Regions from separate parts of the Arthrobacter sp. P1_B11 genome, predicted to be linked through region 1. Evidence: riboswitches for the same ligand, from Rfam matches in the RefSeq annotation. Region 1 holds a riboswitch; each other region holds the start of a gene.
The links. A riboswitch is a leader RNA that binds a small molecule or an ion and turns the genes downstream of it on or off. The one in region 1 is predicted to bind cyclic di-AMP.

Region 1 (4,283 bases):
GCTACGCTGGGATTCACAGCCGGCGCACAGGAACCCCAAAGCGCCGGCTAAACCGCAGAACGGAGAGTTGTCCCATGGCCACTTCGCACTCCATGACCAACAACCTTCCCCAGCTCACCCATCCGGACGGCTCCCCCATCCGTGCCCTGGTGGTCGACGACGAACCCAGCCTGTCCGAGCTCATGAGCATGGGACTGCGCATGGCGGGCTGGTCCGTTGCCGTTGCGGCCGACGGCCCTGAGGCGGTCAAGCTCGCCAAGGAGTTCCGCCCGGACGTCCTCGTGTTGGATGTGATGCTTCCCGGCTTCGACGGCGTTGAGCTGCTCGGCAGGATCCGTGCCTTCGCACCGGAAGTGCCGGCGCTGTTCCTGACCGCCAAGGACGCAGTACAGGACCGCATCGCGGGCCTCGCTGCCGGCGGCGACGACTACGTCACCAAGCCCTTCAGCATGGAGGAAGTCCTGCTGCGCCTTCACCGCCTCGTGCAGCGCTCCGGCGTGGCGGCGATGGACTCTGCGGAACTCGTGGTGGGAGACCTGGTCCTGAACCTGGACACCCGTGAAGTCACCCGCGCCGGTGACGAACTCCAGCTCACGGCCACCCAGTTCGAGCTGCTGCGCTACCTCATGGAAAACCCCAAGCGGGTGGTGAGCAAGGCCCAGATCCTGGACCGTGTCTGGAACTACGACTTCGGGGGCCAGGCCAACATCGTCGAGCTCTACATCTCGTACCTGCGCAAAAAGGTGGATGCCGTGCACCCGCCGATGATCCACACGGTCCGCGGAGCGGGCTACGTCATCAAACCGGCAGACTAGGCCGTGACAAGCCTTTCCGGAGCCACCCGAACGCCGCGCCGCAGCGTGCTGAAGCCCGGCACCTGGCATCTCCGCACCCGGCTGGTCCTCGTTGCCATGGCGCTGCTCGTGGCCATCTGCGCCGCGGTGGGCCTGTTCAGCTACGCCAGCATGGACTCGTTCCTCACCCGCCAGCTCGACGATCAACTCACCGGCGCAGCTGACAGGGCCCGGGACTTTGGCCGTCCCCCGCTCGGCGGATCGGGCAATAAGCCCGATCCCCTCGAAGGCAGGGGCCAACGCGTCGGCACCATAGCAGCCAGGATCCAGGACGGCGAGGTCAGCAGTGCTGGTTTCCTGGCCGCCGATCTCACCCGCAAGACACTGTCGGCGGCAGACGACCAGGTTCTTTTGGGCCTGCGCCGCGACGGCGTCCCCGTTGACCGCACCCTGTCCACGGGGGCCTACCGGCTGGTTGCCGCCCAGTCGCCCTATGGCGACGTCATGGTGACCGGGCTTCCCCTCACCGAAAAGCAGAACACCCTGACGTCCCTTGTTGTGACCATCACCTTGGTGTCGCTGGGTGGCCTCGTCCTCATCGGCCTCGCCGGAACCGTGCTCATCCGCCGCACCATGAAGCCGCTCGAACAGCTCTCGGAGGTGGCCACGCAGGTTTCCCGCCTGCCCCTCGACGCCGGTGAGGTGGCACTCGCCGTCCGCGTCCCGCCGTCGAACGCCCACCCCGGAACGGAAGTGGGCAGCGTAGGCCATGCCCTCAACCTCATGCTGGACAACGTGTCCAATGCCCTCGAGGCGCGGCAGGAGAGCGAAATGAAGGTCCGCCAGTTCGTGGCCGACGCGTCGCACGAGCTCCGCACGCCGCTCACGGCCATCCGCGGCTACACCGAGCTGATGCGCATGACCGAGAAGTTCACGCCCGACGGCCAGCGCTCCCTCGCCCGCGTCCAGAGCCAGTCCGTGCGGATGACCACGCTGGTGGAGGACCTCCTGCTGCTCGCGCGGCTTGACGAGGGGCAACCGCTAAAGCTCAGCGACGTGGACCTCACGCAGCTGGTGATCGAGACAGTTAGCGATGAAAAGGTCATGGCGCCCGACCGCAACTGGCACCTCGAACTTCCCGAAGAGCCGGTAGTGGTGCGCGGCGACGCCTCACAGCTTCACCAGGTGCTGGTCAACCTGCTCTCCAACGCGCGCAAGCACACCGGGCCGGGCACCACGGTGGTCACCGGAGTCATGAGGTCCGCCGACGGCAGTGCAGTGATCACCGTGACGGACGACGGCGCGGGCATCCCCGCGGAGTTCGTGGACCGGGTCTTCGCGCGTTTTGCCCGCGCAGACGCGGCCCGGGCGACCCCCGTGCCGGCGGCGCCGGGCGCCCAGACGGCGGCCCCGTCCGGGCAGGCTTCCGCCGAAGGAACCAGCGGGCTGGGGCTTTCCATTGTGCAGTCGATCGTGGAAGCCCACGGCGGCACGGTGGAGGTCTCCTCACGGCCCGGCCGCACCGAATTCGCGGTCCGACTGCCTGCACAAGGCGACGCGCCGTCGTCGTGATCTCTGTTACCTAAATGTGACTTAAGCGTGAGCCTCCTGTACGGTCGATAGAGTGCGGCCACCACCAGGGCCGCATATCCGGATGGACGCCCAGCTCTGCCGCTTCCCGGATTCCGCTTGACCAGGCAGAGGCGGGGGAACCAGAGTCCCGGGCAATCCGCATCAAGCCCTTGGGGTGAAGCCGACACGTGAATCGCCGTGCGGCCGGATGACCTCATCCGAACCCGACAGCTAACTCCGCAGGTGTTGAGAGGCAATCCACCATGTCTGAATTCAAGGTACAAACGCGCCCTGATCGCGCTTCCACGCAGTCCCGGCAGAAGCTTTCACGCCACCGCGCCGAACCTGTCCGGCCCATGTCGGCCTGGGGCCGGCTCACTGCTGACATCCCGTCATTCGGCCGCCGCGCGGCCGTGGTGACCACGGCGTGTGCCGTGCTCATCGGTGTCGGTGCGGCCAGCCAGGCCGCCGAGCAGGCTGCCCCGGTAGCCAGCCCCGCAGCGGCCTCCGCCACGGCCGACGCGGCGTCAACGCTCAACTTCGACAAGACGCTGATCTCCGCCCTGCCGGCGCCGACATCAGCCGCTTTGGCCCCGCAGTCCGCCGCCAAGCCGGCCGCCGCCGCGAAGGCTCCCGCTGCCAAGGCCGCCCCGAAGGCAACGGCAGCCAAGCCCGCCGCTGCTCCGGCGAAGGCTGCTGCCGTGCCGGCTGCCAAGGTGGCCCCGGTCCGGGCTGCCGCTCCGGTGGCTAAGCCCGCTGCTCCTGCCGCGGTGGATGACCCCGCCGGCGCTCAGGCTTATGCAGCCAGCAAGCTGTCCTCCTTCGGCTGGGCCGCGGACCAGATGCAGTGCCTGCAGAGGCTCTGGACCAAGGAGTCCGAATGGCGCACCACCGCCACCAACGCGAGCAGCGGCGCCTACGGCGTGGTGCAGTCCCTGCCTGCCGAGAAAATGGCGAGCGCCGGACCGGACTACCGCACCAACTACCGCACGCAGATCAACTGGGGCCTGGACTACGTCAAGGAACGCTACGGCTCCCCCTGCAGCGCCCTGAACTTCCACCTCGCCAACAACTGGTACTAAGCCGCCAGTCGGTGGGAAGCGGAGCGCGCGTTTCTGCACCCCTTTGAGTTTTTCGACGGCCCCCGGATCCACGTGATCCGGGGGCCGTCGGCGTCCCTGCACGTGGGCGCGGCCGGGAAGCGGTGCAGAAATGCGGCGGCCGCCCTTCCAAGGGGCCAAAACTTCCACAGCCCCCGCACAGCTTCGCCCTAAAACCCTCATATGAGGCCCCGCCACTGTTGAAGCATGACCCTCACAGACCAGGCCTCAGGAACCCAGCCGCACCCTCCACTGCACCCCCAGCCGCCCGCGCGGGTCCACTCCGCGCCGTCTGACGGGCACAGCCCGGCCGTTGCCCGTGCACGGCATCTGCGGCGCTCACCCATCGACACCGCCGCCGCGGTTCCCGTGCTGGACGTGACCATCCCCGTCTACAACGAGGAACGCGACCTGGAGGAGTGCCTGCGCCGGCTGCATGCGCATCTCCGGGGCAGCTTCCCGCACCCGTTCCGCATCACCGTGGCGGACAACGCGAGCACGGACGACACCCTCAAGACCGCCGAGCGGGTGGCCAGGGAGCTGCGAGAAGTGTCAGTGGTGCACCTCGAGGAGAAGGGCCGCGGCAACGCCCTCCGCAAAGTGTGGCTGGCCTCGCCGTCACCCGTCCTGGCGTATATGGATGTGGACCTCTCTACCGACCTCGCGGCTCTGGGTCCCCTCCTGGCACCGCTGATTTCCGGGCACTCAGACCTCGCCATCGGCACGCGGCTGACACGCAATTCCAGGGTGGTCCGCGGGCCCAAGCGCGAGTTCATCTCCCGCAGCTACAACTTCCTGCTCCAGTCCGTGATGGGGG
Region 2 (4,201 bases), on a different contig from region 1:
ATGCGCAGCGCGAAGCACGGAGGCACCGCAGTCCGTTCCGCCAGGTCACCGACTTCGCAGCCGCAAGCGGAGTGGGCCAGAAGGCCGGAGTCGCACTAGCTGCCACAGGCCTCCTGCTGACAGTCACGGTTCCTGCAACCAGTCCGGTCATGGCCACCGCTGACCAGGGCGGGGCCGCGGCGCTGTCCTCCCGTGTCCAGCCGCAGGTGTCCGCTGAGGCGGCCGCAAAGATCGACTTCAGCCGAACGTCCGTCTCCACCCAGGGTGACCCGGACAGCAAGCTCAAGCAGCTCCTCAGTGCACAGTCGGCCGGCAGCATCACCCGCGCCGCCTCGGCGGGCAGCCTTGGTGCGCCCCTGACCACCATGGTCAAATCGTCTCCGTTCGGATACCGCGTCAGCCCGATCACCGGGGGCTCCGGGGAATTTCACCGGGGCCAGGACTTTGCCGCCGAGTGCGGAACCCAGGTGTTCGCCGCGGCCAGCGGCACGGTCACCTTCGCCGGTTGGCACCCCTACGGGGGCGGCAACAGGGTTGTGATCAACCACGGCAACGGCCTCGAGACCACGTATAACCACCTGTCCTCTTCGAGTGTCCGCGTCGGCCAGAAGGTCAACCGCGGTGACGTAATCGCTCTCAGCGGGACCACCGGCGCCTCGACGGGCTGCCACCTCCACTTCGAGGTGATGGTCAACGGAGAAGTCGTTGACCCTCTGGGCTGGCTTTAAGTAAAACCGATGGAGAACTCTCGCATTCTTGTGACATGCCGTGACCTGAATGTGACATTCGCTCCGAACTGCTGTACCGTCTAAACCGCGTCAACTTTTCCGAAGTTGACGCCTTTGAGTGGATTGCCTAACTCTGCCACCGCTCAAGGTCCGTTCGCATGACATCGTCTGGCAGGGGCGGGGGAACCAATTTTGGTCTTCGCAAGAAGGCCTTGGGGTTAAGTCGCAAAGCTTCCCAGGAAGCGGCGCGGCCGGGTGACTCCCATCCGAATCCGACAGCTCACCTCGTAGGCATTGGGAGAGGCTACCTTCGTGTCTTCACGCCACAATTCTGCGCGCCACCGTGCGCAAACGGTTCGTACGAACCCGTTGGACTCAGTGTCCAAGGCAGTAAGCGCCAATGCCGGCACAGTAGGTCGCCAGGCAGCTGTTATCGCAGCTGCTTCAGGGCTCATCCTGAGCATTGGCATGCCGGCTAACGCAGCCGACACCAACATCGGTGTTTCCGCCTCCACGGAGTCCGGATCCCAGGCCACGCAGCTTGCTGTGACCGCCGCACCAACCGCAACTGTCTCCTTCGAGCGTCCTGCCGTCACCACCGAGGCAGCGCCGGTCATCGAGACTCTGGCCGCGCAGTCCAGCGACGACGCGGCCAATGGTGCGACTGATACTGCCGAAACCGTTACTGCCAAGGCGAGCAAGCTGGTGGATGCCGCAGGCTCCGCCGCCGCAACGTCAGGGCTGGCGGCCATTGCCTACACCGGTATCGGCCACCCGTACGTCTGGGGTGGCACCACTCCTAACGGCTGGGACTGCTCCGGCTTCACCCAGTGGGTTTACGCGCAGGCAGGCATCAGCATTCCCCGCGTCAACGCCTGGACTGCAATGAAGCCCACCTCGACACCCGCTCCGGGCGACCTGGTCATGCAGAACGGCGGCGCCCACGTGGGCATCTACGTTGGCAACGGCATGATGATCAGCGCCCTGAACCCTTCGGATGGAACGATCCTGCACGCTGCGTCCGCCACGGGCACGTCCTCCTTCTTCACCCTTCGCTAAAAATCCCGTTCGGGACGCGCCGGCTTACCCCCAAGATGCCGGCGCGTCGCTAAGCCACGTCCTGCTACCGCGGTCCGTGGAACACGAAAGAGAGAAACTTATGACTACACGTGCGACCATTGCACGCCACCGCGCCGAGGTCACCAAGACCAACTCGCTGGCTGTCATCGCCAAGGCTGTCGGCGACAACGCCGGTGGCATGGGCCGCCAGGCCGCAGTTATCGCTGCCGCGTCCGGCCTGGTCCTGACCAGCGGTATCGCTGCAAACGCTGCCGAGACCAACGTTCAGCGTGAATCGGTTCCTGTTTCCGCCCTGGAAGTGCAGTCCGTTGCTCCGGCAACCATTTCCGCTGCGTCCAGCATCGCCATCTCCTACGAGAAGCCGGCTGTTTCCACCACGGCCGCTCCCGTCGTCGAGGCACCCAAGCCCGTCGTTCAGGTGCAGGAAGCTGCTCCCGCCGTCGAGGCTGCTCCGGCAGTAAAGACCGCCGCTGCCGTTGAGGCTGCTCCGGCCGCTCCTGCCGCCGCCAAGACCGCTTCCGGAAGCGGCATGGGCGCTTCGATCGCCGCTGCTGCTTACGCGCAGCTGGGTGTTTCACAGGACTGCACCGCGCTGGCGACCAACTCCCTGGCCGCCGTGGGCATCAACTACCACGGCTGGCCGGCAGGCTACCTGTCCCTCGGCCGCACCGTCAGCGCTGCTGAAGCCCAGCCGGGCGACCTTGCCTACTACGAAAACGGCGGCATGGGCATGGCCCACATCGCTGTCTACGTCGGCAACGGCCAGGCTGTCCACGGCGGCTGGAACGGCGGAACCACCGCACTGTTCAGCGTAAACGTCGGCTCCGGCCCGGTCTTCATCCGCGTCGGCGGCTAAGACTACCAAGGCTTAGAAAGGGACCCCTGCCACTGCGGCAGGGGTCCTTTTGCATGCCCGTAGGCCCGGTTGCCATGCCGACACGGCGTCAGAGTGCATTCCGTCGATTCGCCGATCCGCCCCTTGAGTGTTTACTCTTGTGGTGTCGATCCATAGCCCGGACATGCAGAGGGCAGCCGGCCCTCGCGCCTCTGCCGGGTGCGGCCGTGAAGAGGTATGTGCATGCGCACTCTCGTTCTGAATGCTGGATATGAACCGCTGGCGGTTGTGACCTTCCGCCGGGCGCTGGTCCTTGTGCTCACTGGAAAAGCTAGCGTGGTGGCCGAAGGCGACGATCCTGTCGTCGGGCCGCAGGACATCATGGGCCGCCCGTCCGTGATCCTCCTTAACCGCTACATCCGGCCGCGCTACAACATGATCACCGCCGTCAGCCGGCGTGGCGTCCTTCGCAGGGACGGGCACCGGTGTGCCTACTGCGGCAAGGCAGCCCACACCATTGACCATGTCCAGCCAAAATCGCGGGGCGGTGCCGATTCATGGGAGAACCTCGTGGCGGCCTGCCTCCGCTGTAATAACGTCAAGGGAGACCACACGCCTGCTGAAATGGGCTGGAAGCTGCGGTTCGCCCCGGCGCCGCCCGTAGGCACCATCTGGCAGATCAAGGAACTGGAGAAGCCCACGCCGGCGTGGGATCCGTTCCTGCTTCCGGAGACCGCCGCGTAACCTGCCCGGCACTACGCTGGGGATGTGGAATTCGACGCAATAATCCTTGCCGGCGGCCGCTCCTCGCGGCTTGGCGGCTCGCCCAAGTCCGAGCTGACATACGACGGCGAGAGCCTCCTTAGCCGGTCCATCGCGGCTGCCCGTGGTGCCCGCCGGATTGTGGTGGTGGGGCCGGACACGAACCTTCCGTCCGGCGTGCTGAACTGCCGCGAGGATCCGCCCTTCGCCGGGCCTGCTGCGGCGATCGCCGCAGGCCTGGACCGGCTGCAGCGGCCGGACCCGGCACCGGACGCTGGAACCGCCGGAAGACTGGAAGGCACAGAGACACAGGCCGCAACACTGACCCTGGTCCTCGCGTGTGACATGCCGCGCGCGCAAGATGCCGTCCATGCTCTTCTGGACGCTCTCCGGGCTGCGGCCCCCGGAGATGCCGCGCGTGCCTCCCAGGGAAAAGATGGCGTCATGGCCGCATCCGGAGACGGACGCCGCCAGCCGCTGGCCGGCTTTTACAGCACGGCTGCGCTAAAACGCGCCGTGGACGATGCAGCCGCACGGAACACCCTGGATCACGGGTCAGTTTTCGCTCTCCTTGCTAGGCTTGACGTACAGGCTGTCACCGTCCCCGCCGGCTCCACAGATGATGTGGATACCTGGGATGATGCCGCCGCATTAGGAGTCGAAGGGCAGGGACGATGAGCCCGGCCCGGAACGTCGCAGCCGCAGTTTGAGTTTGGAGGCAGGCATGAAAAGCCAGGACGAAACGCTTGAGGAGTGGTGCCGGCTGCTGCTTCGGGCCTTCGAGCTCGAAGACGTG
Region 3 (4,283 bases), on a different contig from region 1:
AGCGGAGCGGCGAGCGGAGCGGTTTCGGGTTTTGTTGTTGCCTCAAGCATCCAATAATGCTGACACTGAATTGCGCGTCGGGGAAATTCGTGAACAGATGTCAGACAAATGTGTCGGCGCTTACAAAAATTTTGGTAAGCGTCCTGATAGTTGAGCCTTCAGCGGTGCGATACTGGGTCAGCAATGAATGGGGATTCGGGGGAGATGCGGCATGGTGCTCGACACGGCAACACTGCGGGTTGCCTTTGCCGTGATGGCTCTGGCCCTGGGTCTCTTGTTTTACTTCTCGGCTTTCCGCAGTACGCGCTCCCCGTACAGCGGGTGGTGGTGCCTCGCCTTGCTGCTGTTTCTCTCGGGTTCCGCCTGCTTTCTCCTCAACGGCACGCCCCAGCAGTGGTGGGCCAATACGTTGGGGAATATCCTGCTCGTTGCCGGTGCGTCCAGTGCCTGGGCAGGCGCGCGTTCGCTGCGAACGCCGGGATACAACTTCTGGCTCCTCACCGCCGTGCCCGTCTCCGCGGGAATAGCTTCCGCTGTTGATCACCCCGGTTCGAACATCTGGTCCGGCGGCGCCGTTTTCCTGGCGTCGATGTCCCTGATGATCGGCCTCACGGCACGCGAACTGTGGCGCTTGGAGCCGGGCTATTCAAGGGTCCGTATACCCATGGCCATCGTGGCTGCGGGCGTGTCGGCGTTCTACCTGGGCCGGCTGGTCGTGTTTATCGCCGAGGGCCCGAACAGCCCAACGTTTGTCGCCTACTTCGGGTCCGCCATAACCACGCTTGTCACCATGGTGCTCCTGGCGGTGGTTTCGTTCAGCATGGCCGGGCTCAGTACCGAACAGCAGACGCGGGCGCTGCGAACCGTCGCCACCCAGGACGGCCTCACGGGCCTTCTCAACCGTTCTGCGTTCCTGGACAGAGCAGCCAAGCAGTTGCGCCGCAGCCCGCTGACCGAGAGCTTTGGATCGCTGATCCTGGCGGACCTTGATCACTTCAAATCCATCAATGACACCTACGGCCACGCGGCCGGCGATCTGGCGCTTCGGGCCTTCGCCGACGCCTGCCGCGCGACCGTCCGCTCAACTGACATCGTGGGCAGGTATGGCGGCGAGGAGTTCATCCTGGTGGTACCGGGGGCAAGCCCCTACCGCGCCGAGACCATCACGGCGGAGATCAGCCGTCGGCTCGCCGACGGCGCCCTGCCCGATGTGCCCAGGATGCCCACGGTCAGTTACGGCATCGCGCTGATCGAAGCCGGAACGGCAAGCCTGGACCAGCCGATCGCCGCCGCCGATGCCGCGCTGTACGAGGCAAAGTCCCGGGGGCGCAACCGCAGCGTGCAGGGCTAAGTGGGGCGGGCCCGCCGAGCACGAAAGAGCCGGTGCACCGCTGCCCCCAAGGCAGCGGAACACCGGCTCGTTCCAGCGCGCGGCTCGTTCCAGCGCGCGGCTCGTTCCAGCGCGCGGCTCGTTGCAGCGCGCGGCTGGAGTGCGCGGTGATGCGCACAGCGAATGCGGGCTGTTAGGCGTGGGCTCGCACGAAGGTGACCGGACCCGTGGCTGTCAGCCAGGACAGCGGGTGCACCACGGTCTCGTTGACACCGTTCATGCCGCCGCTGAGGACCTTGCCTCCGCCGACGAAGATTCCCACGTGGCCGGACTGCACAACCATGTCTCCGGGCTGGGGGGTGGAGACGACGGATCCGTAGTTCATGAACTGCATCGGAGCGAGGTCGCCCACCGGAATGCCGGAAGCGCCCAGGGCCTTCTCCACCATCGCGGTGCAGTCCTGGGTGATCCCCAGCTGTGCGTAGGCCGCCGAGACCATCGAGGCGTTCACGCTGCCGGCTGCTGCTGCGTGAGCAGGAGCCTTTGCGGGGGCCGGGGCGGCCTGGACGGTGATCTTCGGAGCCGGCGCGATTTTCGGTGCCGGAGCGGCAACAGGTGCAGCAATCGGAGCGGCAGCAGGTGCCGGGGCAGCAGCGGGGGTTGCGGGGGCCGGTGCTTCAATCACGGGCGCTTCCACCACGGGTGCCGGGGTGGACTTCACGGCGGGGCGCTCGAAGTCGATCTTGACGCTGGCGTCCGCGCTCAGCGGCGCTTGTACGTGGCTGACGGCTTCGGGGGCCGCGGCCGGGGCCGCGTTCTTCTGGGCCGGGGCGCTGGCGGCGTTCGCTGCCATGCTGCCGGTGAAGGCAAGTCCCGATGCTGCGAGGATGACGGCGGCCTGGCGTCCCAGTCCTCCGGCGTTGGCCGTGACAGCGCGGGAGACGGAAGCGAAGCGGTTTGAACGGCTGGCCGCTGTGCGGCGGGCAGGGGTAGTGCGTGACGACATGAAGGAGCCTCTCCCGATGCCTGCGAGGTGAGCTGTCGGATTCGGATGGGAGACACCCGGCCGCGCGCCTGAACGGAATCAGGAACTGTGCGGCTTCACCCCAAGGCCCGTAGAAACAGGCCGAAAATTGGTTTCCCCGTCTCTGCCGGACATGGTCTTCGAGAGGATCCCGGGCTGCGGCAGAGTTAGGCAATCAGCGCGGGAGCGCCCTCCTCGGTGAGGAAGGCACGGTTTCAACGGTACGCGAGCGAACGCCGAAAGTCACATTAAGGTAACGACACGCTGTTATGTGCGGGATTTTTGGGCTGTATGCATTAGTGCCCGGCGTTGAGTTTACCGGCCAGCCTTTCGCGCATCTGGATGCTGGCAGAGTTCAGGCCGATCAGCTCAACCTCCCGGCCGTGGCGCCGGTACTTCTCCGTCACCGCGTCCAGTACGGCGACGGTGGAGGCGTCCCAGAGGTGCGAGGCGTGCAGGTCGATGACCACTCCGGAGATGCGCGGCTCGGCGTCCTGGGCGTAGTCGAACTGCGTGTAGAGGTCGTTGGAGGAGGCGAAGAACAGTTCGCCGTCTACGGTGTACGTGGCCACGGTCCTGCCGTTCAGCTCCACCTCGGTCCGTTCAACGGTGGCGAAGTGGGCCACGCGCCGGGCGAACATGGCCATCGCCGCGAGCACCCCGACGCCGACGCCGATCGCCAGGTTGTGCGTCGCCACCACGGTGGCCACGGTAATCACCATGACAGCGGTCTCGGACCTCGGCATGCGCTTCAGGGTCTTCGGAGCCACCGAGTGCCAGTCGAAGGTGATAGCCGAAACGAAAATCATGACGGCCACCAGGGCGGCCATGGGGATCAGCCCCACGACGTCGCCCAACACCACCACCAGCACCAGCAGGAAGACGCCGGCCAGGAAGGTGGAGATCCGGCTCCGCGCACCGGAGCTCTTCACGTTGATCATGGTCTGGCCGATCACGGCACAGCCGCCCATGCCGCCCAGGAAACCGGTGAGGATGTTAGCCACGCCCTGCCCCCAGGATTCACGGGTCTTGTTGGAGCGAGTGTCCGTGATGTCATCCACGAACTTGGCTGTCATGAGTGATTCCAGCAGTCCCACGAGCGCCATGGACAGTGCAAAGGGCGCGACCACCTGGAGCGTCTCCCAGGTCAGGGGAACGTTGGGGATGAATACCGAGGGGAGGCTTTCCGGCAGCTGCCCCTTGTCCTGGACGGCGGGGACTTCGATGCCGGTAAGGACGGTGACGACGGTGAGCAGCACGATCGCCACCAGCGGCGACGGCACCGCCGTCGTGATTCGGGGAAGGCCGACGACGATCAGAAGCCCCGCTGCCACCAGCGGATAAACGAGCCACGGGACACCGATGAGTTCAGGCAGCTGGGCCATGAATACGAGGATGGCCAGCGCGTTGACGAACCCCACCATCACGGAGCGGGGGATGAAGCGCATGAGCCGTGTGACGCCGAGGGCAGCCAGCAGGATCTGGAACACGCCGGCCAGGATCACTGCGGAAATCAGGTAGTCCAGCCCGTGGCTTCGCATCAGCGGGGCGATCACCAGGGCCACGGCACCCGTGGCTGCCGAGATCATGGCGGGCCGGCCGCCCACGAAGGAGATGGTCACGGCCATGGTGAAGGAGGCGAACAGGCCGATCCGGGGATCCACCCCGGCGATCACCGAGAAGGCGATGGCCTCAGGGATCAGGGCGAGGGCCACCACGAGGCCTGCCAGCGCCTCGGTTTTGAGGCGGCGCGGGGAGCGGAGTGTTGCCCGGACGGACTGGAGCTGTTCGGGTTTCATGGGTCCCTACTTCTTGGTCTGGCGGTAGCGCTCGATCTGTTTCAGCCGCCGCAGGAGGCTGTCGCGCCGCGGGTGTGGAACGGCGTCGGGCGCCTCTGCAGTGAGGTCAATGTGTTTGGTGCCGTACTGC

Region 2: another riboswitch for cyclic di-AMP. It lies ahead of AC1D14_RS20635 (C40 family peptidase); the one in region 1 lies ahead of AC1D14_RS17360 (aggregation-promoting factor C-terminal-like domain-containing protein).
Region 3: another riboswitch for cyclic di-AMP. It lies ahead of AC1D14_RS07565 (C40 family peptidase); the one in region 1 lies ahead of AC1D14_RS17360 (aggregation-promoting factor C-terminal-like domain-containing protein).

Annotation. Positions count from the first base shown of each region.
Region 1 covers NZ_JBFTZQ010000025.1:9,693-13,975, forward strand. Annotated here, with positions in the region: gene AC1D14_RS17350 (response regulator transcription factor) at 75-815, shown strand; gene AC1D14_RS17355 (HAMP domain-containing sensor histidine kinase) at 819-2,366, shown strand; cyclic di-AMP (ydaO/yuaA leader) riboswitch at 2,461-2,624, shown strand; gene AC1D14_RS17360 (aggregation-promoting factor C-terminal-like domain-containing protein) at 2,630-3,448, shown strand; gene AC1D14_RS17365 (bifunctional glycosyltransferase family 2/GtrA family protein) at 3,674-4,283, shown strand, end outside.
Region 2 covers NZ_JBFTZQ010000037.1:24,098-28,298, reverse strand. Annotated here, with positions in the region: gene AC1D14_RS20640 (M23 family metallopeptidase) at 1-728, shown strand, start outside; cyclic di-AMP (ydaO/yuaA leader) riboswitch at 878-1,036, shown strand; gene AC1D14_RS20635 (C40 family peptidase) at 1,197-1,787, shown strand; gene AC1D14_RS20630 (NlpC/P60 family protein) at 1,888-2,664, shown strand; gene AC1D14_RS20625 (HNH endonuclease) at 2,887-3,387, shown strand; gene mobA (molybdenum cofactor guanylyltransferase) at 3,412-4,083, shown strand; gene AC1D14_RS20615 (DUF6457 domain-containing protein) at 4,130-4,201, shown strand, end outside.
Region 3 covers NZ_JBFTZQ010000007.1:86,605-90,887, forward strand. Annotated here, with positions in the region: gene AC1D14_RS07555 (bile acid:sodium symporter family protein) at 1-50, opposite strand, end outside; gene AC1D14_RS07560 (GGDEF domain-containing protein) at 212-1,351, shown strand; gene AC1D14_RS07565 (C40 family peptidase) at 1,524-2,336, opposite strand; cyclic di-AMP (ydaO/yuaA leader) riboswitch at 2,340-2,528, opposite strand; gene AC1D14_RS07570 (SulP family inorganic anion transporter) at 2,651-4,153, opposite strand; gene AC1D14_RS07575 (GTP pyrophosphokinase) at 4,160-4,283, opposite strand, start outside.